Regions from separate parts of the Serratia sp. TSO36 genome, predicted to be linked through region 1. Evidence: predicted binding sites of a transcription regulator. Region 1 holds the regulator's gene; each other region holds the start of a gene.
What was found. The regulator sigma-54, encoded in region 1, starts transcription at its own class of promoters, with help from an activator protein. The targets are predictions, from matches to a motif close to GTTGGCACANNTTTCGCTNT.
Positions count from the first base shown of each region.

Region 2: the regulator sigma-54 is predicted to act here: its motif matches at 4,061-4,080, upstream of glnK (P-II family nitrogen regulator).
Region 3: the regulator sigma-54 is predicted to act here: its motif matches at 5,974-5,993, upstream of ACK3CV_RS02735 (circularly permuted type 2 ATP-grasp protein).

Region 1 covers NZ_JBJZOU010000024.1:295,739-305,473, forward strand. Annotated here, with positions in the region: gene mlaB (lipid asymmetry maintenance protein MlaB) at 1-38, opposite strand, end outside; gene mlaC (phospholipid-binding protein MlaC) at 38-667, opposite strand; gene mlaD (outer membrane lipid asymmetry maintenance protein MlaD) at 682-1,230, opposite strand; gene mlaE (lipid asymmetry maintenance ABC transporter permease subunit MlaE) at 1,235-2,017, opposite strand; gene mlaF (phospholipid ABC transporter ATP-binding protein MlaF) at 2,022-2,837, opposite strand; gene ACK3CV_RS22160 (calcium/sodium antiporter) at 3,141-4,118, shown strand; gene kdsD (arabinose-5-phosphate isomerase KdsD) at 4,135-5,121, shown strand; gene kdsC (3-deoxy-manno-octulosonate-8-phosphatase KdsC) at 5,139-5,693, shown strand; gene lptC (LPS export ABC transporter periplasmic protein LptC) at 5,690-6,268, shown strand; gene lptA (lipopolysaccharide ABC transporter substrate-binding protein LptA) at 6,237-6,776, shown strand; gene lptB (LPS export ABC transporter ATP-binding protein) at 6,783-7,508, shown strand; gene rpoN (RNA polymerase factor sigma-54) at 7,561-8,994, shown strand; gene hpf (ribosome hibernation promoting factor) at 9,018-9,305, shown strand; gene ptsN (PTS IIA-like nitrogen regulatory protein PtsN) at 9,461-9,735, shown strand, end outside.
Region 2 covers NZ_JBJZOU010000009.1:67,841-77,575, reverse strand. Annotated here, with positions in the region: RNA gene ffs (signal recognition particle sRNA small type) at 40-136, opposite strand; gene ACK3CV_RS05690 (MGMT family protein) at 293-607, shown strand; gene ACK3CV_RS05685 (YbaY family lipoprotein) at 672-1,163, opposite strand; gene tesB (acyl-CoA thioesterase II) at 1,395-2,258, shown strand; gene amtB (ammonium transporter AmtB) at 2,349-3,635, opposite strand; gene glnK (P-II family nitrogen regulator) at 3,672-4,010, opposite strand; gene smdB (multidrug efflux ABC transporter permease/ATP-binding subunit SmdB) at 4,290-6,068, opposite strand; gene smdA (multidrug efflux ABC transporter permease/ATP-binding subunit SmdA) at 6,061-7,836, opposite strand; gene ACK3CV_RS05655 (Lrp/AsnC family transcriptional regulator) at 7,929-8,390, opposite strand; gene ACK3CV_RS05650 (PLP-dependent cysteine synthase family protein) at 8,513-9,553, shown strand; gene cof (HMP-PP phosphatase) at 9,614-9,735, opposite strand, start outside.
Region 3 covers NZ_JBJZOU010000005.1:107,072-116,806, forward strand. Annotated here, with positions in the region: gene ACK3CV_RS02715 (beta-N-acetylhexosaminidase) at 1-1,957, shown strand, start outside; gene ACK3CV_RS02720 (proteasome-type protease) at 1,987-2,715, opposite strand; gene ACK3CV_RS02725 (transglutaminase family protein) at 2,791-3,585, opposite strand; gene ACK3CV_RS02730 (alpha-E domain-containing protein) at 3,582-4,508, opposite strand; gene ACK3CV_RS02735 (circularly permuted type 2 ATP-grasp protein) at 4,502-5,938, opposite strand; gene ridA (2-iminobutanoate/2-iminopropanoate deaminase) at 6,199-6,585, opposite strand; gene pyrI (aspartate carbamoyltransferase regulatory subunit) at 6,743-7,207, opposite strand; gene pyrB (aspartate carbamoyltransferase) at 7,220-8,155, opposite strand; gene ACK3CV_RS02755 (ABC transporter substrate-binding protein) at 8,454-9,735, opposite strand, start outside.

The DNA of each region.
Region 1 (9,735 bases):
GTCTGCTGCTCTGATTCGAAGCTGAGCGCTGCCGACATCAGTTTTTCTTGTCCAGCGTGATAGGCTGCGCGGCGGCGGCCTGCAGCTGTTTGGTCAGGCCGTCGATGCCCTGAGTACGCAGCGTGGACGCCCACTCGTTCTGCTTGGTGGTGATCATGCTGACGCCTTCGGCGATCATGTCATACGCCTGCCAGTAGCCGGTTTTGCTGTTCTTGCGCCATTGGAAATCCAGACGCACCGGCGGGCGGCCGCCGTTGTCGATGATGGTGACGCGAATGGCCACGATGTCGGCATTGCCCAGCGGCTGTTCAGGCGCGATCTGGTAAGTCTGGCCGTGATACATCGCCAGCGCCTGGCCGTAAGCCTGCTCCAGGTAAGCCTGGAAGGCGGTGAAGTAAGCTTCGCGCTGCGCAGGCGTCGCCTCTTTGTAGTAGCGCCCCAGCACCAGCGCGCCGGCGTATTTCACCTGCACGAACGGCATCAGTTCCTGATGCACGATGGAGCGCAGGTAGTTCGGGTCCTGCTTGATCTTCGGCTGTTCATTCTTCAAACGACTGAAGGTCTTCTGCGCCGCTTCTTGCATCATGCTGTAAGGATTGGTTTGGTCGGCTGCGCTCGCCAGCGGTGCAACCACCAGCAGAGCCACCATCAGTAAACGTTTAAACATGCAGGTATCCTCTCTTAATGATTTGGAACAGCGGGTTGCGGTGCGGCGCCGGCAGCCGGCTCAGCGGCCGCGTCTCCCGGTTTGGCGCTGTCCTGACCGCCGCTTTTATACAGGAACTGGCCGATCAGGTCTTCCAGAACCATGGCTGATTTGGTGTCCTGAATGGTGCCGCCGTCTTTCAGGATGGCGGTGCCCATATCAGGATCTTCGAAGCCCACGTTAAGCGCCAGATATTGCTCGCCCAGCAGGCCGGAGGTGCGGATCGCCAGCGAGCTGGTATCCGGGATTTGGTCGTACTTTTTCTGGATATCCAGCGCCACGCGCGGCGTGTAGGTTTTCGAATCGAGTTCGATGTCCGCCACGCGGCCGATCACCACGCCGCCAATCTTCACCGGCGAACGCGGTTTCAGGCCGCCGATGTTGTCGAACGTCGCGTAAATGCGGTAGGTCGGCTCGCTGCCGATCGATTTAAGGTTCGCCACCTGCAGGCAGATAAACACGATGGCGCACAGCGCGATCAGCATAAATGCCCCAACCCAGATTTCACTCTTCTTCGTTTGCATCGAATCAATTCCCAAACATCAGTGCTGTCAGCACGAAATCCAATCCCAACACCGCCAGTGACGAATGCACCACGGTACGCGTCGTCGCCCGGCTAATCCCTTCAGAGGTAGGCACGGCGTCGTACCCGTTGAAAATGGCAATCCAGGTTACGGTAATGGCGAATACCACGCTTTTGATCAGGCAGTTGAGCAGATCTTTTTTCCACTCTACGGCGCCCTGCATCGCCGACCAGAAGAAGCCGCTGTCGATGCCCTTCCAGTCCACGCCGACCACCGAGCCGCCCCAGATGCCGATCGCCACGAAAATGATGGTCAACAGCGGCATGCTGATCAGCCCCGCCCAGAAGCGCGGCGCCACGATGCGCCGCAGCGGATCGACCGCCATCATTTCCAGGCTGGAGATCTGCTCCGTCGCCTTCATCAGGCCGATTTCCGCCGTCAGCGCGGAACCGGCGCGGCCGGCGAACAGCAGCGCCGTCACCACCGGCCCCAGCTCGCGCAGCAGCGACAGCGCCACCATCATGCCGAGGCTGGCCTCGGCGCTGTAGGTGGTGAGCACGATATAACCCTGCAGGCCCAGCACCATGCCGATGAACAGCCCGGAGACCATGATGATCAGCAGCGACTGCACGCCGACGCTGTAGAGCTGTTTCAACAACAGCGGCCACTGCTTGCCGGGTTCCGGCCGGCCAATCAACGCGTTGAACAGCATCAACCCGGCGCGGCCGAAGCTGGCGCTGGTGTTGATGCCACTGCGCCCCAACGACGCTAACGCTCTTAATAACATGAGCTTATTTACTCCCTAAGCCTAGCAGTTCGGTCTGATAATCCCCGGCCGGATAGCGGAACGGCACCGGCCCATCCGCTATACCATCCAGAAACTGGCGCACGCGCGCATCAGGATTGTTCTGCAATTGCTGCGTGGTGCCTTCGGCGATCACCCGGTGATCGGCCACGATATAGGCGTAGTCGGCGATGCTCAGCACCTCCGGCACGTCGTGCGACACCACGATGCAGGTAATGCCCAGCGCATGGTTCAGCTCATCGATCAGCTTGACCAGCACCCCCATGGTGATCGGATCCTGGCCGACGAAAGGTTCGTCGAACATGATCATCTCAGGGTCCAGCGCGATCGCGCGCGCCAACGCCGCCCGGCGCGCCATGCCGCCGGAAAGCTCATTGGGCATCAGCTGGGCCGCGCCGCGCAGCCCCACCGCTTCCAGCTTCATCAGCACCGTGCTGCGCAGCAGGGGTTCAGGCAGGTTGCTGTGCTCGCGCAGCGGGTAGGCCACGTTTTCGAACACGGTCAAATCGGTGAACAGCGCGCCCGACTGGAACAGCATGCTCATCTTTTTGCGCGCGTCGTATAACTGACGGCGGGACAACGCGGGAATGTTGTCGCCGTCGAACCAAATCTCCCCGCTGTCCGGCGCCAGCTGGCCGCCTATCAGGCGCAGCAGCGTGGTTTTGCCGATGCCCGATGGCCCCATGATCGCCGTGACCTTACCGCGAGGCACCGTCAGGTTGATGTCTTCAAATATCCGTCGGTCGCCGCGCGAGAAGCTCATGTCGCGCACTTCGACCAAATTATCTGCCTTTTGGAGCATGTTAATGGACCCTTTACGACTCATCTTTTGCTGAATCTACCCGTGATGTTAAAGCAATGGGCGCAATCCGTCTCATCTTTACAAAAACTTACTGCCATTTCGCAACCAATGGTGCCATTGGTTTTACTTTTCCGCGCCACCCGGTCAAAATTGGCGCCATAACGAAAAAAAACGAAACTGTTCAACTATTAGCCGGGAAAAACCGTTGCTGCGGCTCACACGCGCGCAACGGAGGGCAAGCAATACCGCCGCATTGACGGCTTTAACCAACGAACCGGGATAATACCCGACAAAGGACCCTGCATGTTTCTCGCGATAGCATTATTAATCGTTGGTTTATTTCTACTGGTGTATGGTGCAGACCGCTTAGTTTATGGTGCTGCCGTGATTTCCCGCTCGCTCGGCGTCCCGCCGTTGATCATCGGCATGACCATCGTCGGCATCGGCACTTCGCTGCCGGAGCTGATCGTGTCCACCACCGCCGCGCTGAACGGGCAGATAGATATGGCCGTTGGCAACGTATTAGGTTCCAACATCACCAACATCTTATTGATCCTGGGTGTGGCGGCGCTGATTCACCCGCTGGCCGCGCGTTCCGAGATACTGCGGCGCGAACTGCCGTTGATGTTAGCGGTCACAGTATTGTGCGGTTTCGTGTTGATGGATGGCACCCTGAGCAGGCTGGACGGCGTGCTGCTGCTGGCCGCCGCCGCCGGCTTCATCCTGCTGATGCTGAAAATCGCCCGGCTGGCGCAGCGCGAGGGCAGCGACAGCCTGACCATGGAGCAGATCGCCGAGCTGCCGCAGGACAGCAGCAACACTGTGGCGGTGCTGTGGCTGGTGCTGGCGTTTATCATTCTGCCGCTCTCTTCCAGAATGGTGGTCGATAACGCGACGGTGATTGCGCACTATTTCGGCCTGAGCGAACTGGTGGTCGGCTTGACCATTATCGCCATCGGCACCAGCTTGCCCGAATTGGCCACCTCCATCGCCGGGGCGCTGAAGGGCGAGGATGATATGGCGATTGGAAATATCATCGGCTCCAATATTTTCAACACGGTGATCGTGCTGGGCGTCCCCGCCCTGCTGTCGCCGGGCAGCGTAGACGCCGCCGCCTTCCAGCGCGATTACTGGGTGATGCTGGCGGCCAGCGTGCTGCTGAGCGTACTGTGCATCGGCCGCAAGCATCGCATCGGTCACCTGGCGGGCGCGCTGTTATTATGTGGCTTTATTGCGTATCTTGCGGTGCTGTTCTTTAACCCTTTCAGTACTTTCGGCTAAACCGACGGGAATGAGTATGTCGAACATTGAGTTGCAACCGGGCTTCGATTTTCAGCAGGCCGGCAAAGAAGTGCTTCAGATAGAGCGTGAAGGGCTGGCTCAGCTCGACAGCTACATCAACGCAGACTTCACTCGCGCCTGCGAAACGATCGCCGCCTGCGGCGGCAAAGTGGTGGTGATGGGCATGGGCAAATCCGGCCATATCGGCTGCAAGATCGCCGCGACCTTCGCCAGCACCGGCACCCCCTCATTCTTCGTTCACCCGGCGGAGGCCAGCCATGGCGATTTGGGCATGGTCACCCCGCAGGACATCGTGCTCGCCATCTCCAACTCCGGCGAGTCCAGCGAGATCCTGGCGCTGATCCCGGTATTGAAACGCCAGCAGATCACCCTCATCTGTATGACCAATAATCCGGAAAGCTCGATGGGCAAGGCGGCGGATATCCACCTGTGCATCAAGGTGCCGCAGGAAGCCTGCCCGCTGGGGCTGGCGCCGACCACCAGCACCACCGCCACGCTGGTGATGGGCGATGCGCTGGCCGTCGCGCTGCTGAAAGCGCGCGGTTTCACGCAGGAAGACTTCGCGCTGTCGCATCCGGGCGGCGCACTCGGCCGCAAACTGCTGCTGCGGGTTAGCGATATCATGCACAGCGGCGACGAAATGCCCCACGTCAGCGCCGACGCCTCGTTGCGCGACGCGCTGCTGGAAATTACCCGCAAAAATCTGGGCCTGACGGTTGTCTGCGACGATTTGATGAAAATCGCCGGCATCTTCACCGACGGCGACCTGCGCCGGGTGTTCGACATGGGCATCAACCTGCACGAGGCGAAGATCGCCGATGTCATGACGCCGGGCGGCGTACGGGTGCGCCCCAACATCCTGGCGGTCGATGCATTGAACCTGATGCAACAACGCCACATCACCGCGCTGCTGGTTGCCGATGGCGACCAGTTGCTGGGTGTGGTACATATGCATGACATGCTGCGCGCCGGCGTCGTTTAATTAAGGAATAGAACGGAATGGGTATGGTAGAAACCTGCTACGGGCCGGTAGAACAAGAGGTTATGGCGCGTGCCGGGAACATCCGCCTGTTGATTTGCGACGTTGACGGCGTGCTGTCGGACGGCCTGATCTTCATGGGCAACAACGGTGAAGAATTGAAAGCGTTCAACGTGCGCGACGGCTACGGCATCCGCTGCTTGAAAACCTCGGACATCGAGGTGGCGATCATCACCGGTCGCTCCGCCAAGCTGCTGGAAGACCGCGCGCAGACGCTCGGTATCACCCATCTGTATCAGGGGCAATCCGATAAGCTTTTGGCCTTCCGCGAACTGTTGGATAAACTGTCGTTAACGGCGGATCAGGTCGCCTATATCGGCGATGACCTGATCGACTGGCCGGTGATGGCGCAGGTCGGCCTGGCGGTCGCGGTGGCGGACGCCCACCCGCTGCTGACGCCGCGCGCCCACTACGTCACCCGCATTGCCGGCGGCCGCGGCGCGGTGCGCGAACTGTGCGACATCATTCTTTTGGCTCAAAATAAGCTGGAGGACGCCAAAGGGCTGTCGATATGAGTAAAACCAAACTGTGGATCACCATCCTGTTGACGGTGATCGTTCTGGCGCTGATCGGCTGGAACATGACGGATTTCAGCGACGACACGGCCCCTGGCCCGGTCAACGATCAGGATCCGACCTACCAGAGCCAGCACACGGTCACCGTGGTGTACAACCCGGCCGGCAAGCTGAATTACAAACTGGTGGCGGAAGACGCGAAGTATTACACCGCCGGCGAGCTGAGCTGGTTCACCCAGCCGGTAATGACGCTGTTCGATGAGAATGCGGTGGCCACCTGGTCAGTTCGCGCCGATCGCGCCAAACTGACTAAAGACCGGATGCTGTATCTGTATGGTCACGTCGAGGTAAACAGCCTGACCACCACCTCGCAGCTGGAAAAAATTAAGACGGACAACGCTCAGGTAAACCTGGTCACCCAGGACGTCACCTCCGATGACGAAGTCACGATTTACGGGACCAATTTTACCTCTAACGGCATGAAAATGCGTGGGAACCTGCGGACCAAAACCGCTGAGCTGATTGATAAGGTTAAGACCAACTATGAAATTCAGAACCAAAAACCAACTCCGTAACCTGTTGCTCGGCAGCTTAGTTTTGGCCGCCAGCGCCCCCGCTCTGGCGCTGAAATCCGACTCCAGCCAGCCGGTCAGCATCGACTCGCTCAAGCAGTCGTTGGACATGCAGAGCAACGTCAGCACCTTCACCGACAACGTGGTGATCAAGCAAGGCACCATCGATATTCGCGCCGATAAGGTGGTGGTCACCCGCCCGGGCGGAGATCAGAATAAGACCTATATTGAAGCGTTCGGCAACCCGGTAACCTTCTACCAGATGCAGGACAGCGGCAAGCCGGTCAAAGGCCACGCGCAGAAAGTGCGTTACGACGTGGCGACCCAGCTGGTGACCCTGACGGGCAACGCCTATCTGGAGCAGCTCGACAGCAACGTGAAAGGCGATCGCATCACCTATCTGGTGCAACAGCAGCAAATGCAGGCGTTTAGCGACAAAGGCAAACGCGTGACAACGGTTCTGGTACCGTCGCAGTTGCAAGACAAAAACGAGCAGAAAAAGAGTAACTAATCACTTATGGCAACACTCATCGCAGAAAACCTGGCGAAAGCCTACAAGGGCCGTAAAGTTGTCGAAGACGTCAGCCTGAAAGTGAAATCCGGCGAGATCGTCGGCCTGCTCGGGCCGAACGGCGCCGGTAAAACCACCACCTTCTACATGGTGGTCGGCATCGTGCCACGCGACGCCGGGCGCATCGTGATCGACGAAGAAGACATCAGTCTGCTGCCGCTGCACGCCCGCGCGCGCCGCGGCATCGGTTACCTGCCGCAGGAAGCGTCGATCTTCCGCCGCCTGAGCGTGTACGACAACCTGATGGCGGTGCTGGAGATTCGCCCCGATCTCACCAGCGAACAGCGCGAAGACCGCGCCAAGGAGCTGATGGAAGAGTTCCATATCTCCCATCTGCGCGACAGCCTCGGCCAGGCGCTGTCCGGCGGTGAGCGTCGCCGCGTCGAAATCGCCCGCGCGCTGGCGGCCAACCCGAAATTCATACTGCTGGACGAACCCTTCGCCGGGGTGGATCCGATCTCCGTTATCGATATCAAGAAAATCATCGAGCACCTGCGTGACAGCGGCCTGGGCGTGCTGATCACCGACCACAACGTGCGCGAGACGCTGGACGTGTGTGAACGCGCCTACATCGTCAGCCAGGGCAAACTGATTGCCCACGGCACGCCGGATGCTATTCTGGCCGACGAGCAGGTTAAACGCGTTTATCTGGGCGAAGAGTTCCGCCTCTAAGCGCCGGCGCGCCCTGCGGGGCGACACCGTTAACGGAAGTAGACAGAAAACTATGAAGCAAGGTTTGCAACTCAGGCTCAGCCAACAGCTGGCCATGACTCCTCAGCTCCAGCAGGCGATCCGCCTGCTGCAGTTGTCCACGCTTGAACTTCAGCAAGAGATCCAGCTGGCGCTGGAGAGCAATCCGCTGCTTGAACAGACCGATCTGCACGACGAAATCGACGCCAAAGAAACCCAGGAGACCGAGGGGCTCGATACCCGCGAGGCGCTGGAACAGAAAGACATGCCGGAAGAGCTGCCGCTGGACGCCACCTGGGATGAGATCTACACCGCCGGCACGCCGTCCGGCACCGGCACCGACTACAGCGACGACGAACTGCCGGTCTATCAGGGCGAGACCACCCAAACGCTGCAGGATTACCTGATGTGGCAGGTGGATCTGACGCCGTTCTCCGATACCGACGCCGCCATCGCCACCTCCATCGTCGACGCGGTGGACGACACCGGCTATCTCACCGTGCCGCTGGAAGACATTCTGGAAAGCCTGGGCGACGAGAACGTGACCCTCGAGGAAGTCGAGGCGGTATTGAAGCGCGTGCAGCGTTTCGATCCGATCGGCGTCGCCGCGCGCGATCTGCGCGATTGCCTGCTGGTGCAGCTCTCCCAATACGCCAAAGACACCCCTTACCTGGCCGAAGCGCGGCTGATCATCAGCGACCATCTGGATCTGTTGGCCAACCACGACTTTCGCAGCCTGATGCGATCAACCCGGCTAAAAGAAGATACACTGAAAGAAGCGATGCTGCTGATTCAGTCGCTCGATCCGCGCCCGGGGCAGTCGATCAATACCGGCGAGTCGGAATACGTGATCCCGGACGTGCTGGTGCGCAAGACGCAGAACAAATGGACGGTCGAGCTCAACGGCGACAGCGTGCCGCGTTTGAAGATCAATCAGCAGTACGCCGCGCTGGGCAACAGCGCCCGCAGCGAAGCCGACGGCCAGTTTATCCGCAGCAACCTGCAGGAAGCCAAGTGGCTGATTAAAAGCCTGGAGAGCCGCAACGAGACGCTGCTGAAGGTCACCCGCTGCATCGTCAGCCAACAGCAGGCGTTCTTCGAGCAAGGCGAAGAGTTTATGAAACCCATGGTGCTGGCGGATATCGCCCAGGCCGTGGAGATGCATGAATCGACGATCTCGCGCGTCACCACGCAGAAGTTTCTGCACAGCCCGCGCGGCATTTTTGAATTGAAGTATTTCTTCTCCAGCCACGTGAATACCGACAGCGGCGGCGAAGCCTCCTCGACGGCGATCCGCGCGTTGGTGAAGAAATTGATTGCGGCGGAAAACCCCGCCAAGCCACTCAGCGACAGCAAGCTGGCCACCCTGCTCGCCGATCAGGGGATCATCGTGGCGCGGCGCACCGTCGCCAAGTACCGAGAGTCTTTGTCCATCCCGCCGTCGAACCAGCGTAAACAGTTGGTTTGACCTCTATTGAGAAGGAAGACACTATGCAGCTCAACATTACCGGACACCACATCGAAATCACCGATCCGTTGCGCGAGTTCGTGAACAACAAGTTCGCCAAACTCGAACAGTATTTTGATCGCATCAATCAGGTGTATGTTGTATTAAGTGTGGAAAAAGTGCAGCAAATTGCGGAAGCAACGGTGCACGTGAATGGAGGCGAGTTGCACGCCACCTCGGAAGACGAGAATATGTATGCCGCAATTGATACGCTGATCGACAAATTGGCACGTCAATTGAACAAACATAAAGACAAATTGAAGCAACACTGACACCCTAACCCACTCCATGAGGCGGCATCCGTCGCCGCCTCGCCCTTCGGCGCGTGACCCGCATGGGTGACGCGCCGAACGGTAATCAGGGTTAAAACCGACGAAAAACCGCCTTGCCGGGTGCGCCCGGCGGCGCGGTTTTAAGTGAAGATGAGATGAACAACGAATATATGCAATTAAGCTCGGTGTTAAACATCGAGTGCACCAAAAGCTCGGTACACTGCACCAGCAAGAAGCGGGCTTTGGAAATTATCAGCGAACTGGCCGCCAAACAGCTCAATCTGCCTTCGCAGGTGGTGTTTGACGCGGTTCTCACCCGGGAGCGCATGGGCAGCACCGGTATCGGCAACGGTATCGCCATTCCCCACGGCAAACTGGAAGAGGACACACTGCGGGCCGTTGGCGTGTTTATCCGTCTCGACCAACCCAT
Region 2 (9,735 bases), on a different contig from region 1:
CGAACGATGGCGGAAAATGGGGGCCCAAATGGGTGGGGACCCTGCCAGCTACATCCCGGCACACACGTCACCTGCTGCGGCTGCTTCCTTCCGGACCTGACCGAGTTCACAAGTTAGTGTTGCGGGAGAACCAACAGGGCCCCCATTGACGGCTTCTGTACTCCGAAGCGGTGGGCATTATCGGCGATGCCCCATCAAATAGCAAGCCAACCGGGGTTAACCGCTGTTTTCTTACCCACCTGCGCTGTGGCACACTCTTCGCCTGGGTTTTGAGTCACGCAGGAACAGCAATATGCAACCAGAAGACGCCTCTTTCAGCCAGCGGGTTTTCCATATCGTGGCCGCCATCCCGTTCGGCAAAGTCACCACCTACGGCGAAGTCGCCCGGCTGGCCGGCTCGCCGCGCGCCGCGCGTCAGGTCGGGGGCGTGCTGCGGCGTTTGCCGGAAGGCAGCACGCTGCCCTGGCACCGGGTGATCAACCGGCACGGACAGATCTCGCAGCAGGGGGAGGATTTTCAACGGCAACGGCAGGCATTGCTGGCGGAGGGGATTATTTTCGGCCCGCACAGCACGGTCGATTTCGATCGCTACGGCTGGCGCTGGTAAAACAAAACAGCCTTTGGCCGAAGCGCAAAGGCTGCTGATTTCATCTTGCTGTACCGCAGTAAGCTTACTGCATGGCGGTTGGCGCAGCCTGAATCGGCACACCCTGAACCGGAACCAGCAGCAGATCGGCACGGGTGCCGTTGCGGTTAACCACTTCCTGGATGGTGTCGGTAATAAACATCAGTCGCCCGTTGACCGTCACCGCCGCGCTCAGAATGATACGCGCATTCGGTTGGATGTCGGACGGGTTGTACGGCAGCGTAAAGCTGAATGGCGCCTGCTGCCCTTCAGTACGTACCGCGCGCTGTGCAATCACTTTAGACGGTGCATCCGCCAGCGAGGCGTCAGAGAGGGTGACCGTCAGTACGGCGTCCGGCGGCAGCGCAATGCGCTGACGTATATTAACCGAACCTGTCACCGCCGGGCCCTGAATCTGCGTTTGCGCAGCCGCCGGGTTACCGGCCGCCTGGGTAGGCACATCAGCACTCTTTTGCGCGCATCCCGCCAGCGTGATCGTCAGTGCCGCGGCACCGCCTACGATTTGCCAGAGTTTCATGGATCGGTCTCCTTTTTTATTATCAACATGTTGGTGGCTTTCACCACCTCACCTATTAAACCTAGCACAAAACACTGATAAATCCACTTTACCCCGCCTATTAATCACTTAAACAACCCAAGGCGTCCACGATTAAGAGCATTCTCATCGGCCCTTTAACGCAAAATGTTGACGCCGCGCCGTGATATTCCGCACACTGCGCAAAATGATTATTAGAAAGGTAATAACTTTATGAGCCAGGCATTGCAAAACCTCCTCGATCTGCTGGATCTGGAGAAAATCGAAGAAGGGCTGTTCCGCGGCCAGAGTGAAGATCTGGGGCTGCGCCAGGTGTTCGGCGGGCAGGTGGTCGGCCAGGCGCTGTACGCCGCCAAACAGACGGTGCCGGACGAACGCAGCGTGCACTCGTTCCACAGTTACTTCCTGCGCCCGGGCGACAGCAGCAAGCCTATCGTTTACGACGTGGAAACCCTGCGCGACGGCAACAGTTTCAGCGCGCGCCGCGTCAGCGCCATCCAGCACGGCAAACCTATCTTCTATATGACCGCTTCCTTCCAGAGCCCGGAAGCGGGTTTCGAGCATCAGAACCTGATGCCGGACGTACCGCCGCCGGAAGGGCTGCTGTCCGAGTCGGAGATCGCCCAGAAACTGGCGCATATGCTGCCGGAAAAAGTGCGCGAAAAATTTATCGGCCAGAAGCCGATCGAAATGCGCCCGGTGAAATTCCACAACCCGCTGAAAGGCAGCGTGGAAGAACCGCATCGCTACGTGTGGTTCCGCGCCAACGGCAGCATGCCGGACGATCAACGCATCCACCAATATCTGCTGGGCTACGCGTCGGACTTTAACTTCCTGCCGACGGCGCTGCAGCCGCACGGCGTCGGCTTCCTCGAGCCGGGCATGCAGGTGGCCACCATTGACCACTCGATGTGGTTCCACCGTCCGTTCCGCATGGATGACTGGCTGCTGTACGCGGTGGAGAGCTCCTCCGCTTCCGGCGCACGGGGCTTTGTGCGCGGCCAGATCTACACCCGCGACGGCGTACTGGTCGCCACCACCGTGCAGGAAGGGGTGATTCGCCAGCGCGACGCCTGATCCGTAATATAAAGAAAGGGGCGATGTTTCCATCGCCCCTTTTGGCTTCATCATTATTTTAGTCTTTAGCGCACTGCCCTGCTTCGAGTCTTATTGGTTGTAGGCGCTTTCGCCGTGGCTGTTGACATCCAGCCCCTCGCGCTCCTGCTCTTCCGGCACTCTCAGCCCCACCATGGCGCCCGCGATCTTGAAGGCGATAAAAGCGGCGACGCTCGACCACACCAGCGTGATCAGCACGCTCACCAGCTGGATCCAGACCTGGTGGCCCATCGTCACGCCTTCGGCGTAGCCGGTGCCGCCCAGTGAAGAGGCGGTGAACACGCCGGTCAGCAGGCAGCCGACGATGCCGCACACCCCGTGCACGCCGAATACGTCGCAGGTGTCGTCCACTTTCAGCCATTTTTTCAGCGTTACGACGCCCCACAGGCCGGCGACGCCGCCCACCAGGCCGATGATCAACGCCCCGCCCACGCCCACGGTGCCCGCCGCCGGCGTCACTGCTACCAGCCCGGCGATCATGCCGGAGCAGGCGCCCAGCAATGAAGGCTTGCCGCGCAGCACCCACTCGGCGAAGGTCCAGGAGAGAATGGCGCCCGCAGTGGCAACCACGGTGTTGAGGAATGCCAGAGCCGCAATGCCGTTGGCCGCGCTGGCGGAACCGGCATTGAAGCCGAACCAGCCGATATACAGGATGGACGCCCCGGTAAACACCATCGGCAGGTTGTGCGGTTTGAAGGCCTCTTTACCGAAGCCGGCGCGTTTGCCAATCAGGTAGGCGCCGATCAACCCGGCGCTGGCGGCGTTGATGTGCACCACGGTGCCGCCGGCGAAGTCCAAGGCGCCGTCGGCGGCCAGGTAACCGCCGCCCCACACCATGTGCGCGATCGGTAGATAAGACAGCGTGAACCAGAGGATCGCGAAGATCAGCACCGCCGAGAAGCGAATGCGTTCGGCGAAGCCACCCACCACCAGCGCCACGGTGATACAGGCGAAGGAGGCCTGGAAGGCGACGTGGATCATCTGGCTGATGCTGCCGGTGACGCTGTCGATGCCGATGCCTTTCAGCATCGCCGTCTGGAATCCGCCGAACACCGCATTGCCCTCGCTGAACGCCAGGCTATAGCCATACAACACCCACAGCACGCAGACCAGCGCGAAGGTGACGGTGACCTGCGTCAGCATCGACAGCACGTTTTTGCCGCGCAGCAGGCCGCCGTAAAACAGCGCGATGCCGGGCAGCGTCATGAACAGCACCAACGCGGTGCAGATCATCATAAAGGCGTTGTCGGCCTTATCGGCGACCGCCGGGGCGGCCAGTGCCAAAGAAGGAACCAGGGTTACCGAACTCAGGCCCAACATGGATAACAGTCTTTTCATTATCAATCCATCCCCATCACTTAACTGAGTTCGCGGTTACAGTGCCGATTCGTCGGTTTCGCCGGTGCGAATGCGGATCACACGTTGCAACTCGGCAACGAAAATTTTGCCGTCGCCGATTTTGCCTGTGTAGGCGGCTTTGCTAATCACATCAACCACTTCATCCAACTGATCGTCGGCGATGGCGATATCGATTTTGACCTTGGGCAGGAAATTGACGTTATATTCGGCGCCGCGATACAGCTCGGCGTGCCCCTTCTGGCGGCCAAAGCCCTTCACTTCGGTTACGGTCAACCCCTGAATACCCACGGAGGACAAGGCCTCGCGCACGTCCTCCAGCTTGAACGGTTTGATTACCACGGTCACCAGCTTCATATTGCCCCTCCACGAATTAAGCCCAAACTCACCCCTGGTACGCGTCATATGTAGCAAGGGCTGTGCCAAATTTTATTTTGCATGGCGATTCAGCGGATTAGCAGACACGCGGGCGCCGCCGCGGCGCGGCGCAGTACCGATACCTTGAATGGGTTAAATAATGCGCACTGATTTGGTGCGTGTCGCGTCGAAAAAGTGCAGAAAGGGGGCGTAGCCTGGCGGAGTTGCCTGCTTGTGGTGCGTTGGGAAAAATAAGGGCCGCGATCGCGGCCCGTGGGATCAGGCGGGTTGGCTCTCCTCGCGCACCGCTTCCGCCAACTGCTCGCCCGCCAGCTGCAGCTGATACATCTGGTAGTAGCGCCCCTGCTGCGCCAGCAGCTGTTGATGGTTGCCCTGCTCCACCGCCTGGCCGCGATGCAGCACCAGAATGGAATCGGCATCGACAATCGTCGAGAGGCGGTGAGCGATCACCACCAGCGTGGTGTGCTCGCGGATCGCACGCAGCGCGCGCTGGATAGCCTGTTCGGTGCCCGAGTCAATGTTGGCGGTCGCCTCGTCGAGGATCAGGATCTGCGGCGCCTGCACCAATACCCGCGCCATCGCCAGCAGCTGTTTCTGCCCAACCGACAGGTTATTGCCCTGCTCCCCCAGTCGGGTGTGAATACCCTGCGGGAAGCCACGCACCAGATCCGCCAGCTGCACCGTTTCCAGCGCTCGCCAAACGGCGTCTTCCTCGATATTGCGCCCCAACGTGACGTTGGCCAGCACCGAATCGGCGATCACCACCGGATCCTGCTGCACCATCGCCACGCCCTGGCGCAGCGTGCGGTGCGACAAGCTGGAGATCGGGCGGCCATCGAGACGCACTTCTCCCTCGCTGACCGGGTAATAGCCCATCAGCAGGTTGGCCAAGGTGCTCTTGCCGCTGCCGGTGTGCCCGACCAGCGCCACGAAGCCGCGCGACGGCACCGACAGCGAAATATGCTGCAGCACCTTTTTGTCCGCGCGGTAAGCGAAGCTCAGATCGGTGATGTCGATGCGGCCGCCGGCCAACGGACTATCGTCGGTACCGTAACTCTGCTGGCTGCGATCCATCAGTTCGAAAATGCGTTCGCCGGCCACCACTGCCTGCTGCAGGATCGACTGTTGTGACGTCAGTTCGATCAACGGTTCGTTCAAACGCCCCAGGTAGTTGATGAAGGCATAGAGTACGCCGACGCCAATCACGCCTTCACCGCTGAAGCCGAACAACATCAGCAAACCGCACAGCACCAGCGCCGAAAACAGGCTGAGCAGCGGCCGCAGCAGAAAACCGTCGAGCCGCAGCGTCTGCATGCGCGCGAGATAGTGCGATTGGCTGGCGGCGCTCATGCGCTCGCCGAAGCGCACCTGCTGGCGGAATTGCTGGATCACGCCCATGCCGTTGATCACTTCGTTGAAACCGTCGTTGATGTCCGCCAGATAACTGCGCACCCGGCGCACAATCGGCGTGCTGTAATATTGATAGATGCCCATCACCACGAACACCGCCGGGAAGATGCAGATAGCCACCAGCGCCATGCGCCAGTCGAGGCTGAACATCGCCACCAGCATGGCGCCGATCAGCGCGGCGCTTTTCAGCACCGTGGAGACCACCATCACGTACAGGTCCTTGATCACTTCGGTGTCGTTGGTGACGCGCGAGATCAATTGCCCGACCGGTTGCGTGTCGAAGGCGCTGAGCGGCTGGCGCAGCGCGGCGTCCATCACGTCGGTGCGCAGCCGCTGCACCACGCCTACCGCCGCCTGGTTGAACAGCAGCGCCTGGAAGTAATGCAGCGCCGCCGCCAGCAGCTCCAGCAGAATGTAGGCCGCCGCCAGCCCGCCGACGATCATCAGCGGCAGTTGCCCTTTGGCGACGTAATTATCGATAAAATAGCTCACCAGGATCGGCCCGGCGACTTCCGCCGCCGCCGCCACCCACAGCATCAGCACCGCCACCCCCAACGGTTTGCGGTACGGCGAACCGTAGGCCAGCAGGCGCTTCAGCGTCGGCCACAGCTTTTGCACTTTATTCATCGGCCAACGCCTCCTCGCCGTTTTCCGGCGCTTCGTCCAGCGCCGCTTCCAGCTGCTGATAGCGGTACATATCGCGATACCAGCCCGGCTGCGCCGCCAGCGCCGCCGGATCGCCACGCTGCGCCACGCCGCCGTGCTGCATCACCAGGATTTCGCTGGCCTCGGTTAATGCCGACAGCCGGTGCGCGCTGATGATCACCGTGCGATCTTGCCCCCAGCTACGCAGGTTGTGCAGGATCTGGTGTTCGGTACGGCCATCCACCGCCGATAGCGCATCGTCGAGGATCAGGATCTCCGCATCCAGCAGCAGCGCGCGCGCGATGGAGATGCGCTGTTTCTGCCCGCCCGACAGCATCACGCCGCGTTCGCCCACCTCGGTGTCATAGCCCTGCGGCAGCCGCAGAATGTCCTCATGGACGCTGGCCAACCGCGCCGCCTGTTCGATCTGCGCCTGCGTCGCCCCCGGATGGCCCAGTGCGATGTTGTTCGCCACGGTATCGGAGAACAGGAACGGCGTTTGGCTCACCACCGACAGCCGCGAACGCCAGTCGTCGAGTTTGACCTGCGGCAACGGCAGGCCGTGATAGCGGATCTGCCCTTGATCGACGTCGAACTGGCGCTGGATCAGCGACAGCAGCGTCGATTTGCCGGCCCCGGTCGGCCCGCACAGCCCCAGCATTTGCCCTGGTTTCAGCGTCAGCGCCACATCATGCAGCGCCGGGTGCGGGTTTTCCGGGTAGTGGAACGCGCGGATATCCACGTCCAGCACGCCGCGCCCGGCCGGCAGCGCCTGCGGGCCGTCCTGCACCGCCGGCGCCTCGTCGAGCAGGCTGCGGATGCGGCTGTAGGCCGCGCTGCCGCGCTCGACGATGTTGAACATCCAGGCCAGCGCCAGCATTGGCCAGATCATCAGGCCGAGGTACATCACAAAGCTGGTCAGCTGCCCGAGCGTCAACGAACCGTTCACCACCATCCAGCTGCCGCCGCCGATGGCCAGCAGGTTAGAGGCGCCGATGGCGATATAAATGGTCGGATCGAAGCGCGCATCCACCCGCGCCACGTGCATGTTCTTGGCGCCGGTCTGCGCCGCGACTTCGGCAAAGCGGTTGGATTGGTGATCTTCCAGCCCAAAGGCCTTGATCATGCGGATGCTGGTCATGCTTTCCTGCGCCTGATCGTTCAGGCTGGAAAACGCCGCCTGCGCCGATTTAAAGCGCTGGTGCAGCTGGTCGCCGTAATATTTGATGGCGATCGCCATCAGCGGCATCGGGATCAACGCCAGCACCGTCAGCTGCCAGCTGATTTGGGTGCTCATCACCACCAGCACCACCAACCCCATCACCAGCGAATCCACCAGCGTCAGCACGCCTTCGCCGGCGGCGAACACCACGCGGTCCACGTCGTTGGTGGCGCGCGCCATCAGATCGCCGGTGCGGTGGCGCAGGTAGAACGCCGGGTTTTGCCGGCTGAGTTGGCGGTAAAAGTTCTCGCGCAGCTCGACCGCCAGTTGGTAGGACGCGCCGAACAGCAATACCCGCCACACATAGCGCAGCAGGTAAACGACGATCGCGGTGCCGATCATCAGCCCGAGCCAGGCCATCAGCACGCCGGTAGACATTTGTTTTTCGGTGACGCCGTCCACGATGATGCCGACCAGCTTAGGCGGCAACAGTTGCAGGATGGCGATGACGATCAGCAGCACCACCGCCCCGAGGTAGCGGCGCCACTCCCGGCGGAAGTACCAGCCGATTTGAGCAAATAATCTCACGCAGTTTGATTCCAGGATTTTATGGGATTTGTCTCTTTTTCTGCTTCAGCGGAGCAGGATACCACCGTTGAGCCGCCCGTCCGGTGAACTTTTCACTCCGGCACCGGCAATGCAGTGGTGTATTTGATTTTTTCCATGGCAAAGCTCGAGGTGACGTCGATGAGGCCCGGCACGCCGTTCACCAGGCGCTTATAAAAGCCGTCGTAGCTTTTCATGTCCGCCACTTCGACCTGCATCAGGTAATCGTACTCCCCCGCCATGCGGTAGAACGCCAGCACCTCGGGCATCTGGCTGGTCAACTGTACAAACGCCTGATACCACTCGCTGCTGTGCTGCTGGGTCTTGATCAGCACGAACGCCGTCAGCCCCAGGCCGAGCTTTTCGTTATCCAGCAGCGCCACCCGGCCGCGGATATAGCCCTCGTCTTCCAGGCGCTTCAGGCGTTTCCAGCACGGCGTCGAGGTCAAATTGACCGCATCGGCCAGCGCCTGCAGCGACTGGGTGCAGTCTTGCTGCAGCATGCACAGCAGCTTACGGTCTGTTTTATCTAACATAGCGGCCACCAGGAGAAAAATTTTCTCCCATTAGGCGATTAAACAGGGAAAATGGCAATCCTTTTTTCCTGCCGACAGGCTATGCTACGCCATAAACCAGCCCCCTATTCTGAGGCCAAATCATGACAAACTCTTGGGTAAAATATGCTATCGGTGAAATAGAAGCGGATTTTCAGCGCTCCGCCGATACGCACCTGATTCGCCTGAACCTGCCGGCGTTTCCCGGCATCTGCCTGTATCTGAAAGATGAGAGCACCCACCCGACCGGTAGCCTGAAACACCGTCTGGCGCGCTCGCTGTTCCTTTATGGCCTGTGCAACGGCTGGATCACCGAAAACACCACCATCATTGAGGCCTCTTCGGGCAGCACCGCGGTGTCCGAAGCCTACTTCGCCCGTCTGATCGGCCTGCCGTTCATCGCGGTGATGCCGTCCTGCACCGCGCGCCGCAAGGTGGAACAGATCGCCTTTTACGGCGGCCGCTGTCACTTCGTCGATCACGCCGCCCAGATCTACGCCGCCTCCGAACAGCTGGCGAAAGAGCTGAACGGCCACTATATGGATCAGTTCACCTACGCCGAGCGCGCCACCGACTGGCGCGGCAACAACAACATCGCCGACAGCATCTTCCGCCAGATGGCGCGCGAACCCTTCCCGGTGCCGAAACACATCGTGATGAGCGCCGGCACCGGCGGCACCTCCGCCACGCTGGGGCGCTACATCCGCTATCAGGGGCACGATACGCAATTGACGGTGGTCGATCCGGAAAATTCGGTGTTCTATGACTGCTTCCACCACGGCGATCGCACGCTGATCGGCAGCTGCGGCAGCCGCATCGAAGGCATCGGCCGCCCGCGCGCCGAGCCGTCGTTCATCCCGTCGGTGGTCGACAACATGCTGCGGGTGCCGGATGCCGCCAGCGTCGCTACCATTCACTGGCTGGAAGGCGTGCTCGGCCGCAAGGTTGGCGCTTCCACCGGCACCAACGTCTGGGGTGCGCTGCAGCTGGCGAAACAGATGCGCGAAAACGGCGAGCAAGGGTCGATCGTCACCCTGCTGTGCGACAGCGGCGAGCGTTATCTGGATACCTATTACAACCCGGAATGGGTCAGCAACAACATCGGCGATCTGCAGCCGTATCTGGCGCAGCTGGCGGATTTGTAACGCCAGGCTGCGGATAAAAAAAAGCCGGGTAGTCATACCCGGCCGGCTGTAAGGAGAACCTCATTCTTCGGGGGAATAGGTGAGGCAAGGTGAACGCAGCCAATGTTGTAAATAGTGGGCCACCGCCTGCTGTTGGCAATGGCCGATAACCGGTAGCTGCGGCAGCAGGGATTTCAGCTGCG
Region 3 (9,735 bases), on a different contig from region 1:
GCAAAATACCTTCCTGCCGCTGGTGGATATCCGCGACGTGCCGCGTTTTCCGTGGCGCGGCGTGCTGCTGGATTCGGCGCGTCATTTCCTGCCGCTGCCGGACATTCTGCGCCAGCTCGACGGCATGGCGGCGGCCAAGCTTAACGTGTTCCACTGGCACCTGACCGACGATCAGGGCTGGCGCTTTGCCTCCGAGCATTATCCCAAGCTGCAACAGCAGGCCAGCGACGGCCAGTTCTACACCCGCGAGCAGATGCGGCAGGTGGTGGCTTACGCCACGGCGCGCGGCATTCGCGTGGTGCCGGAGATCGACATGCCGGGGCATGCCTCCAGCATTGCGGTGGCCTATCCCGACCTGATGAGCGCGCCGGGGCCGTATCGCATGGAGCGCGAGTGGGGCGTGCATAAGCCGACGCTCGATCCGACCCGCGACGAGGTGTATCAGTTTGTCGACACGATCGTCGGCGAGCTGGCGGCGATCTTCCCCGATCCTTATCTGCATATCGGCGGCGACGAGGTGGACGCCAGCCAGTGGCGGGCGTCGCCGTCGATTCAGGCGTTTATGCAGAAGAACGGGCTGGCGGATACCCATGCGCTGCAGGCCTACTTCAACCAGAAGCTGGAAAAGATCCTCGAGAAACACCAGCGGCAGATGGTCGGTTGGGACGAGATCTATCATCCGTCGCTGCCGCGCTCGATCGTCATTCAGTCCTGGCAGGGGCAAGACTCGCTGGGCGCCAGCGCGCAGGACGGCTATCAGGGCATCCTCTCCACCGGTTTTTACCTCGATCAGCCACAAAGCACCGCCTATCACTACCGCAATGAAATTCTGCCGCAGCCGCTGGGGATCGAGACGGCGGTGCAACCTGGCGAGCAGGCGCAAAGCTGGCGCTTCAGCATGCCGCGCCTGAAGGGCAGCGCGGTGGAGGGCAGCTTCACGCTGATCGAGGGCAAACAGGGCTGGCGCGGCTTTATCGATTTCAACGGCAAGTCGCGCCGCGCGGTGCACGACATCGTCTGGCGCACGCCGCAGCAGGTGACGTTCCGCGTCGATACCTGGATGGGCGACACGCGGCCGGTGTTCACGCTGCAGCAGGACAAGCTCAGCGGCTACACGTTGGTCGGCAACGTGCGTTACCCCACCCGCGGCGACAAGCTGGCGGCGGTGCCGGCGGGCAAGATGCCGGTGGTGCCGGACGAGAAGGGGCAGGCCAACATTCTCGGCGGTGAAGCGGCGCTGTGGGCGGAAAACGTGCGCGCGCCGCTGCTCGATCTCAAGCTGTGGCCGCGTGCCTTCGCGGTGGCGGAGCGGCTGTGGTCGGCGCAGGACGTCACCGACGAAAACAACATGTACCGGCGGCTGGCGGCGATCGACGCCTGGTCGGTGGTGTCGGTCGGCCTGCAGCAGCACGCGGAAACGGCGCGCGAATTCACCCGATTGAGCAACAGTGTGCAGATCGTGCCGCTGCAGATCCTGGCCGAGGCGGTGGAGCCGGCGCAGTATTACACCCGCCAGCACCTGAAGTTCCAGGCCGGCAACTATCACCAGTTCGAACCGCTGAACCGCTTTGCCGATGCGCTACCGCCGGAGAGCGGCGCGGTACGTGAGATGCAGGCACAGGTCGCGGCCTTGTTGCAGGATAAGCGCGATATGGCGGCGGCGCAGGCACTGCGCGAACGGCTGCAGCGCTGGCAGGCGAACGGCGCGGCACTGCAGATGGCGATCGCGGGCAACCGCACGCTGCGGGAGCTGGCGCCGGTGGCGCAGGACGTCGATGCTTTGGCCACGCTGGGCTTAACGCTGCTGGATCGCCATCAGCAGGGCAAACCGCTGAGCCGGGCCGAGGCCGAACAAGCGCAGCGCCAGCTGGATGCGGCGGCGCAGACGCGCGACGAGGTGGTGATTGCGGCGGTGTACCCGCTGGAGGCGTTGCTGCGGGGGTTGCAGGAGCAATGAGGCGGACGGGCTCGTGTGAGCCCGGATCCCTACAGCTGCAGTGGCGGCAACTGGGTGAAAATGCTGACCAGCCCTTCGCCCCAGCCCTTGCGGATGGCGCTGAAGTACGGATGGTCTTCGGTAATGCGGTATTGCCGGGCATGGCTGAAGCTGTCGCGCGGGTAGATCATCACGTCGAGCGGCAGCCCGACGGACAGGTTGCTGCGCAGGGTCGAATCCAGTGAAATCAGCGCGCATTGCATCGCTTGTTCCAGCGGCGTGTCGTAGTGCAGCACCCGGTCGATGATCGGTTTGCCGTATTTGCTTTCGCCTATCTGAAAATAGGGCGTGTCGCGGGTGGCTTCGATAAAGTTGCCTTGCGGGTAGATATGGAACAGCCGCATCTCTTCCCCGCTAATTTGGCCTCCGAGCAGCAGGTTGCAGCTGAAGTCGGTGGTGCTGCCGCTTTGCTGCGCCTCGCTGTCGCGCTGGATCACCTCGCGCACCGTTTCCCCCACCAGCGTGGCGGCGTCGTAGAGGCTGGGAGCGTTGAGCAGGTTGGGGCGTTCGGCGTCCTTGCTGCGGTGCAACAGCAAACTGATGATGCTCTGGGTGGTCGCCAGGTTGCCGGCGCTTTGCAGCACCAGCGTGCGATCGCCGTCCTGTTGGAACACGTGCAGTTTGCGGAAGGTGGAAATATGATCCACCCCGGCGTTGGTGCGCGAATCGGACGCAAAGACCAGCCCGGACGACAAACGCATGGCCACACAGTAGGTCATACTACAATCCCTCAAAACAAGACCGGCACGCCGCCAACGCGCAGCGTGCCCGAAACATTTTCCATCGGCAAGCGGCTACTGGCCGGTTGGCATCATTTGTACGGCGGCGATGGCGCTCATGTCTTCGCAGCCGCCGCCCAATCGCATGCCGCGCACCGGGCAGGCGTCCAGATAATCGATGCCGACCGCCAGCTTAAGGTGCTGATTCGGCATGCGCGTATTGTTGGTCACGTCGAAGCTGTGCCAGCGTTCCTCCACCCACACTTCCGCCCAGGCATGGGTGGCGACATGGGTCGAGTCTTCGCTGTACAGGTAGCCGCTGACGTAGCGCGCCGGGATGTTCAGGCTGCGGCAGCAGCTCAGGAAGACATGCGTATGATCCTGACACACGCCGCTGCCGGCGGCGAAAGCCTCGGCGGCGCTGTCGGTCACGCGCGTGGAGCCAGGGCTGTAAGGCATTTTCAGCAGCAGTTCACCCATCAGATGTTCCAGGCCGCTCAGCACCGCCTGCGGTTGATGATAACGCAGGGCGAAGGCCTGAATGGCGTCATCGGGCTGGGTCAGCGGGCTATGGCGCAGAAATACCAGCGGCGACAGGTGCCCGAGCACCCGATCTTCGACGCCGTCTTCAATCTCCACTTCCCCGAGCACCCGAATGGTGATGGCCTGATGCGGTTCATCAAGCGTCAGCACGTGCAGTACGTTGCCGAAGGCGTCGGTGGTGCGCACCGCGTCATCCGGCAACGACAGTTGCCAGGAGAGGATGCGCTGATGGGGCGAATCCTGCGGCGTCAACCGCAGATATTGGGTGCTGCGCTGCACCGGCTGGGCGTAGCGATAATGGGTGTTGTGCTCAATATTCAGTTTCATTGCGCCTCCAGATAAGTGTGATGGATGCTTTCGGCGATGCCGTTCACCTGGCCGAGAAAGGCGCTCAACCACTCGCCCAGGCCGATCTTGTTCAGGTCCTTCATGCTGCTGAAGCGCAGCTCAGCATGCAGGGTGTGCGCCAGACGTCGCGGTTGGTTGGCGCCGCCGCCGATCAGTTCCAATTGCTGCACCATGTCGCCGACGCAGGCCAGCAGTGAACGCGGGATTTCATTGCGAAGAATCATCAGTTCGGCAATGGTCTCGCGGCTCAACGGCTGCTTGTAGATGCTGTGGTAGGCTTCGCGCGCGCTCACCGCCCGCAGCAGCGTGTCCATGCGGTAATATTCGCGCACCGGGTCGCCGTCGATGTCCATCAGCGTGTTCTTCACCTCCAGCAGACGGGCGGTGCCGTCGGCCCGCTCCAGCAGGGTGCCGAGACGGATAAAGCGCATGGCGTCGCTGCGCAGCAGCGTGCCGAACATGGCGCCGCGAAACAGATGGGCGCGCTCCTTCACCCAGTCGAAGAAGGCATCGGCACCCACCGAGCCGATGCCCTGGCGGCGGATCAGTTTCATCTCTATCCAGGTGGCGTTGATGCACTCCCAGACTTCGGATGACAGGCTGCCGCGCACCGCGTGGGCGTTGTTCCAGCCCATTTGCAGGCAGCTGAAGATGCTGCTGTGGTTACGGTTGTCGAGCGCGAAGAAACTGACCAGATTGGGCATCGTCAATTCCGGGTAGGCGGCGGCATACAGCTGGCCGGTGCCGGTCAGGTTGAGCGGCACCTGCAGATCCTGATCGCCGCCGTCGCGGATCGGCATCATCGACAGCTTGTTGGTGACGTCCAGCACCCGGGCGATGCTTTCCGCCCGCTCCAGATAGCGGGCCATCCAATAGAGTTCACTGGCGGTGCGGCTCAGCATAGGTCGTCCTCCAATACCCAGGTGTCCTTGGTGCCGCCGCCCTGCGACGAGTTCACCACCAGCGAACCTTCCGCCAACGCCACCCGGGTCAGGCCGCCGGGCACCAGGCGGATCTCCGCGCCGCTGAGGGCGAACGGCCGCAGATCGATATGCCGCGGCGCCAGACCATCGTTGACGAAGGTCGGGCAGGTGGACAGCGCCAGCGTGTTTTGCGCAATGTAATTCTGCGGGCGAGACAGCAGCAGAGCGCGGAAGCGGGCGAGCTCGTCCTTGCTCGCCGTGGGGCCGATCAACATGCCGTAGCCGCCGGCGCCGTGCACCTCTTTCACGACCATCTGTTCGAGGTTGGCCAGCACATACGACAGTTCGTTTTTATGTCGGCACTGCCAGGTTGGCACGTTGTTGAGGATCGGTTCCTCTTGCAGGTAGAAGCGCACCATATCCGGCACGTAGGGGTAGATCGATTTGTCGTCGGCCACGCCGGTGCCGATGGCGTTGGCCAGCACCACATTGCCGGCGCGATACACCGACAGCAGCCCCGGTACGCCGAGCATCGAGTCCGGCCGAAACGCCAGCGGATCGAGGAAGGCGTCGTCCACCCGACGATAGATCACGTCCACTTTGCACGGCCCGGCGGTGGTGCGCATGAAGACCGCGCCGTCCTTGACGAACAGATCGGCGCTTTCGACCAGCTCCACCCCCATCTGCTGCGCCAGGAAACTGTGCTCAAAATAGGCGCTGTTGAAGCGGCCCGGCGTCAGCACCACCACGGTGGGATCGTTGATGGGCGAGCTTTCGCGCAGCGTTTGCAGCAGGTGCGACGGGTAGCGCTCCACCGGCGCGATGCGTTGCCGGGCGAACAGTTCCGGATAGAGACGCATCATCATTTTGCGGTTTTCCAGCATGTAAGAGACGCCGGACGGGGTGCGCAAGTTATCTTCCAGCACGTAGTATTGGCCGTCGCTGTTGCGGACCATGTCCACGCCGACGATATGCGCATAGATATCGCGATGCAGATCAACGCCTTGCATACAGGGTTGATACTGATCGTTGGCCAGCACCTGCTCCGCCGGAATGAGGCCGGCCTTCAGAATATGCTGCTGGTGGTAAATGTCATGCAGGAAGGCATTGAGCGCCTGTACGCGCTGGCGAATGCCGCGATCGAGCATCGCCCATTCGACGGCCGGAATAATGCGCGGCACGCTGTCGAACGGGATCAACCGCTCAGCGCCGTCATCGTCGCCGTAGACGTTGAAGGTGATGCCCACCCGGTGAAACAGCAGCGCAGCCTCTTCCCGCTTGCGTTGCACGGCCTGGTGATCGGCCTGCTGCAGCCATTGCCAGTAGGCGTCGTAGTGGCCACGGTGTTTTCCCTCAGCCAGAAGCATCTCATCAAAAAACGGTGAAGCGGAAAGATTGATATTCAGCATCGTCACCTCGTCGACATTGCAGGCTGTCAATCAATCGAGCATAAAACGTGCCAAGGCGATAACGGGCGAAAATGGCGCAGAGCGAGGCTGCCGCGGCGAAAAACGCCCATTCGCGGTGCAGGTTTGGCGTGACGACGCCTTAATATAGGGCGAAAAGGCGGCGGCGGTGAGCGCTAAAGGCGCAGGGACGGCAGGCTGTCGGGACAGAGCAGAAATAAAAACGGCCAGTCTGTACTGGCCGTGATGCGCGTGACCGTCGATTAACGACGCACGGCGATGGCTTCGATTTCGATCTTCACGTCTTTCGGCAGACGCGCCACTTCTACACAGGAGCGGGCCGGGAACGGCGCGCTGTGCTCGGTGAAGAAGGTTTCGTACGCGGCGTTAACGGTGGCGAAGTCGTTCAGATCTTTCACGAACACGGTGGTTTTCACGATGTCGGCAACGATCAGGCCGGCGGCTTCGACGATCGCTTTGACGTTTTCCAGCGATTGGCGCGCCTGAGCGGCCACGTCGTCGGCGACGGCGCCGGTTTTCGGATCGACCGGGATCTGGCCGGAAGTGATGATCATGCTGCCCAGATCAACGCCCTGCACGTAAGGACCAATGGCTGCCGGGGCGAGTTCAGTGCTGATATTACGTGACATGTTTTCTCCTGATAGACCCGTTGTCTTTCACGCCGCCGCGCGGTCGGCCGCAGCTTGAAATTCGGTGGGTAGCAACGTGGGTAGAGTTATTTTCAGGCATCCATTATAGGGAGTGACGCGCAGATTAACAGCGCCGCTCCCGTTAAAAGGGCAGAATTCAGTCGGCCTGCAACACTACCTGATGCTCGAACTCTTTCTCGCAATAGCGGCACTTCAGGTGCACTTCGCCGTCGCGCGGCTTCACGCTGAAGCTCGACGCCACCGGCTCGCTGCGGCTGATGCAGTTGCTGTTCGGGCAGGTCAGCACACCGTCGATGTGGTCAGGCAGGCTGAGGGTCAGCTTGCGCACCACTTCGTAGTTATCGATGCGGTTTACCGTGGCCTTCGGCGCGTACATCGCCAGCTGGTTGGCCTGCTGCTCGGTCAGGAAGGTGTTCTCGATCTTGATCAGATCCTTGCGGCCCAGCGCGTTGGAGGGCAGGTTCAGGCCGATGGTGATGCGCTGGTCGGTGGCGGTCAGCTTGAACAGCGTCAGCAGTTTGAAACCGATCTGCGCCGGAATGTGGTCGATCACCGTGCCGCATTTGATCGCTTCGACCTGCAGTTTGTTGTCGTGAGTCATGGCGGTTCCCCCTTAAAGAGCCAAATCGGCGTTGAGTACCAGCGCCAGCAGCGCCTGGCGGGCGAAGATGCCGTTGCCCGCCTGCTGGAAGTAGTAGGCATGCGGCGTTTTATCCACGTCGGTGGCGATCTCGTCGATGCGCGGCAGCGGATGTAGCACCTTGAGGTTGGCGCGTGCGCCGGCCAGATCCGCAGCGCGCAGGACGAACTGCGCTTTCACGTTGGCGTACTCGGAAGGATCGAGGCGCTCTTTCTGTACCCGGGTCATGTAGAGAATATCCAGTTCCGGCACCACTTCTTCAATGCTGCTGTGCAGGCTGTACTCGATGCCTTTCTCTTCCAGCATTTTCAGGATGTAGGCCGGCATCGCCAGCGCGTCCGGGGCGATGAAGTAGAAGCGGTTGCCTTCGAATTTGGCCAGCGCCTGGGTGAGCGAGTGCACGGTGCGGCCGTACTTTAGGTCGCCGACCATGGCGATGCTGAGGTTGCTCAGGCGGCCCTGGGTTTCCTGGATGGTGAACAGATCCAGCAGGGTCTGGGTCGGATGCTGGTTGGCACCGTCGCCGGCGTTGAGCACCGGCACATTGCCGGAGAATTCAGCGGCCATGCGCGCCGCGCCTTCCTGCGGGTGACGCATCACGATGGCGTCCACGTAGGTGCTGATCACCGAGATGGTGTCGGCCAGGGTTTCGCCTTTCTTGCCGAGCGAGGTGTTGCTGCCGTCGGCGAAACCGACCACCGAGGCGCCGAGGCGGTGCATCGAGGTTTCGAACGACAGGCGGGTACGGGTCGAGGCTTCGAAGAAGCAGCTGGCGATCACCTTGTGTTTCAACAGTTCTGGCTGCGGATTGGCTTTCAGACCGGCGGCGGTGCGCAGCACCAGCTCCAGATCCTCGCGGCTGAGATCGTTAATAGAGATGATGTGTTTGTGATACAGCGGGTTGGCCATTTTTCACTCCTCCTCGACGCGTGCCCGTGGCGCGGGACTTTTCGATATTTTCAAGGCAAAAAAAAGCCCCTCAATGAGGGGCTTGAAACGATCGGTTTAGCAACAGGAGAAACAACGGCAGCTGGCCGCCGATAGGCAGTCGGTTTTGTCGATTGTGGCTAACAAAACAAACGTCGTTTTTCATGCTTTCTCCTGGCAAATTGTGGCGCATTATACTCGCGCTTTTCGCCACTGCAAGCGCTAAAACGCCGTTTTTTGCCGCCCCGCAATCGATTGGCCGGCGATGGCCGCCCGCCGGCTATTTGCTGACGCGATCGTAGTAGACCATGTCGGCGTTCAGCCCCTGTTGGTAGCCTTTGACGTTGTCGCGCAGCACCACTTCGGTTTTGGCCTGATCGATAAACACGTACGGCGAACTGCGCTGCAGTTCCTGCTGCATGGCGGTGTACAGCGCGCGGCGCTTGGCCGGATCGGCTTCGGCCAGCGCCGCCAGCGTCTGCTGGTTCAACTGCGGGATCTGCCAGCCGTTCAGCCCGGCCACCGTGCTGCTTTTGCCGTCGTTGTAGGCGAAGGCGCTGGCGTTGGAGTGGGCGTCGAAGTAATCCGGGATCCACAGGCGGATCGCCGCCTGATGCTGCCTGGCGCGCACGCGGGAGTAAACCTGGCTGCCCGCGGCCGGCAGCAGCTCGACCTTCACGCCGGCGGCGGCGAAGCTGCCCTGCAGCGCCTGCGCGATGGTGATGAACGGCGGCTTGTTCTCTACGTCCAGCGTAAAGGCGGCGTGGGTGATGCCCGCCTTGGCCAGGATGGCTTTCGCCTTGGCCGGATCGTAGCTGAACGGGTTGGTCTCCAGCGCGCCCGGCAGCCCGACCGGCAGGAAACTCTGGTGCACGAAGTATTGGCCCTTCAGTAGATCCTTCGTGATGCCCTGATAATCCACCAGATAGCGCGCCGCTTCCCAGAAGGCCGGGTTGTTCAGCAGCGGATTGGCGCCGTTGCCGGTGTTGAACACCAGGTAGTTTTGTTCGGCGGACGGGATCTCCAGCACCTTGACGCCCGGTTGGTTTTTCAGCGTGTCGGTCTGATCGGCGCCCAGTTCGCGGGCGATATCGGCGTCGCCCTGCTGGATCAGCAGGCGGCGGGTGGCCGGATCCGGCACGTTTTTAATGATGATGTTTTTCAGCTGCGGCTTGTCGCCCGGCGTGGTGGGGTTGGCGTCCAGCACGATCGCCTGATGCGGCTGATAGACGCGCATCTTGAACGGGCCGCTGCCGGCGGAGTGCATTTTCAGCCAGGCGTTGCCGAAGTCGCCGTCTTTGATGTTGGCCAGCGCCGCCTTGCTGTCGACGATCGAGGCGATCGGCGTCGAAAGAATATTCAGCGCCACCGCCGGGCTGACGTCCGCCGTCCAGCGCAGCTGCACCGTATGTTCGTCGATCTTCTTCAGCTGCGCGTCGATGTTGTCCGGCTGCCAGCCGAGCACGTTGAGGATGAACGCCGGCGACTTGTTCATCTTGACCGCGCGGCTGTAGGAAAAGATCACGTCGTCGGCGGTCAGCGGGTTGCCGGAGGCGAACGCC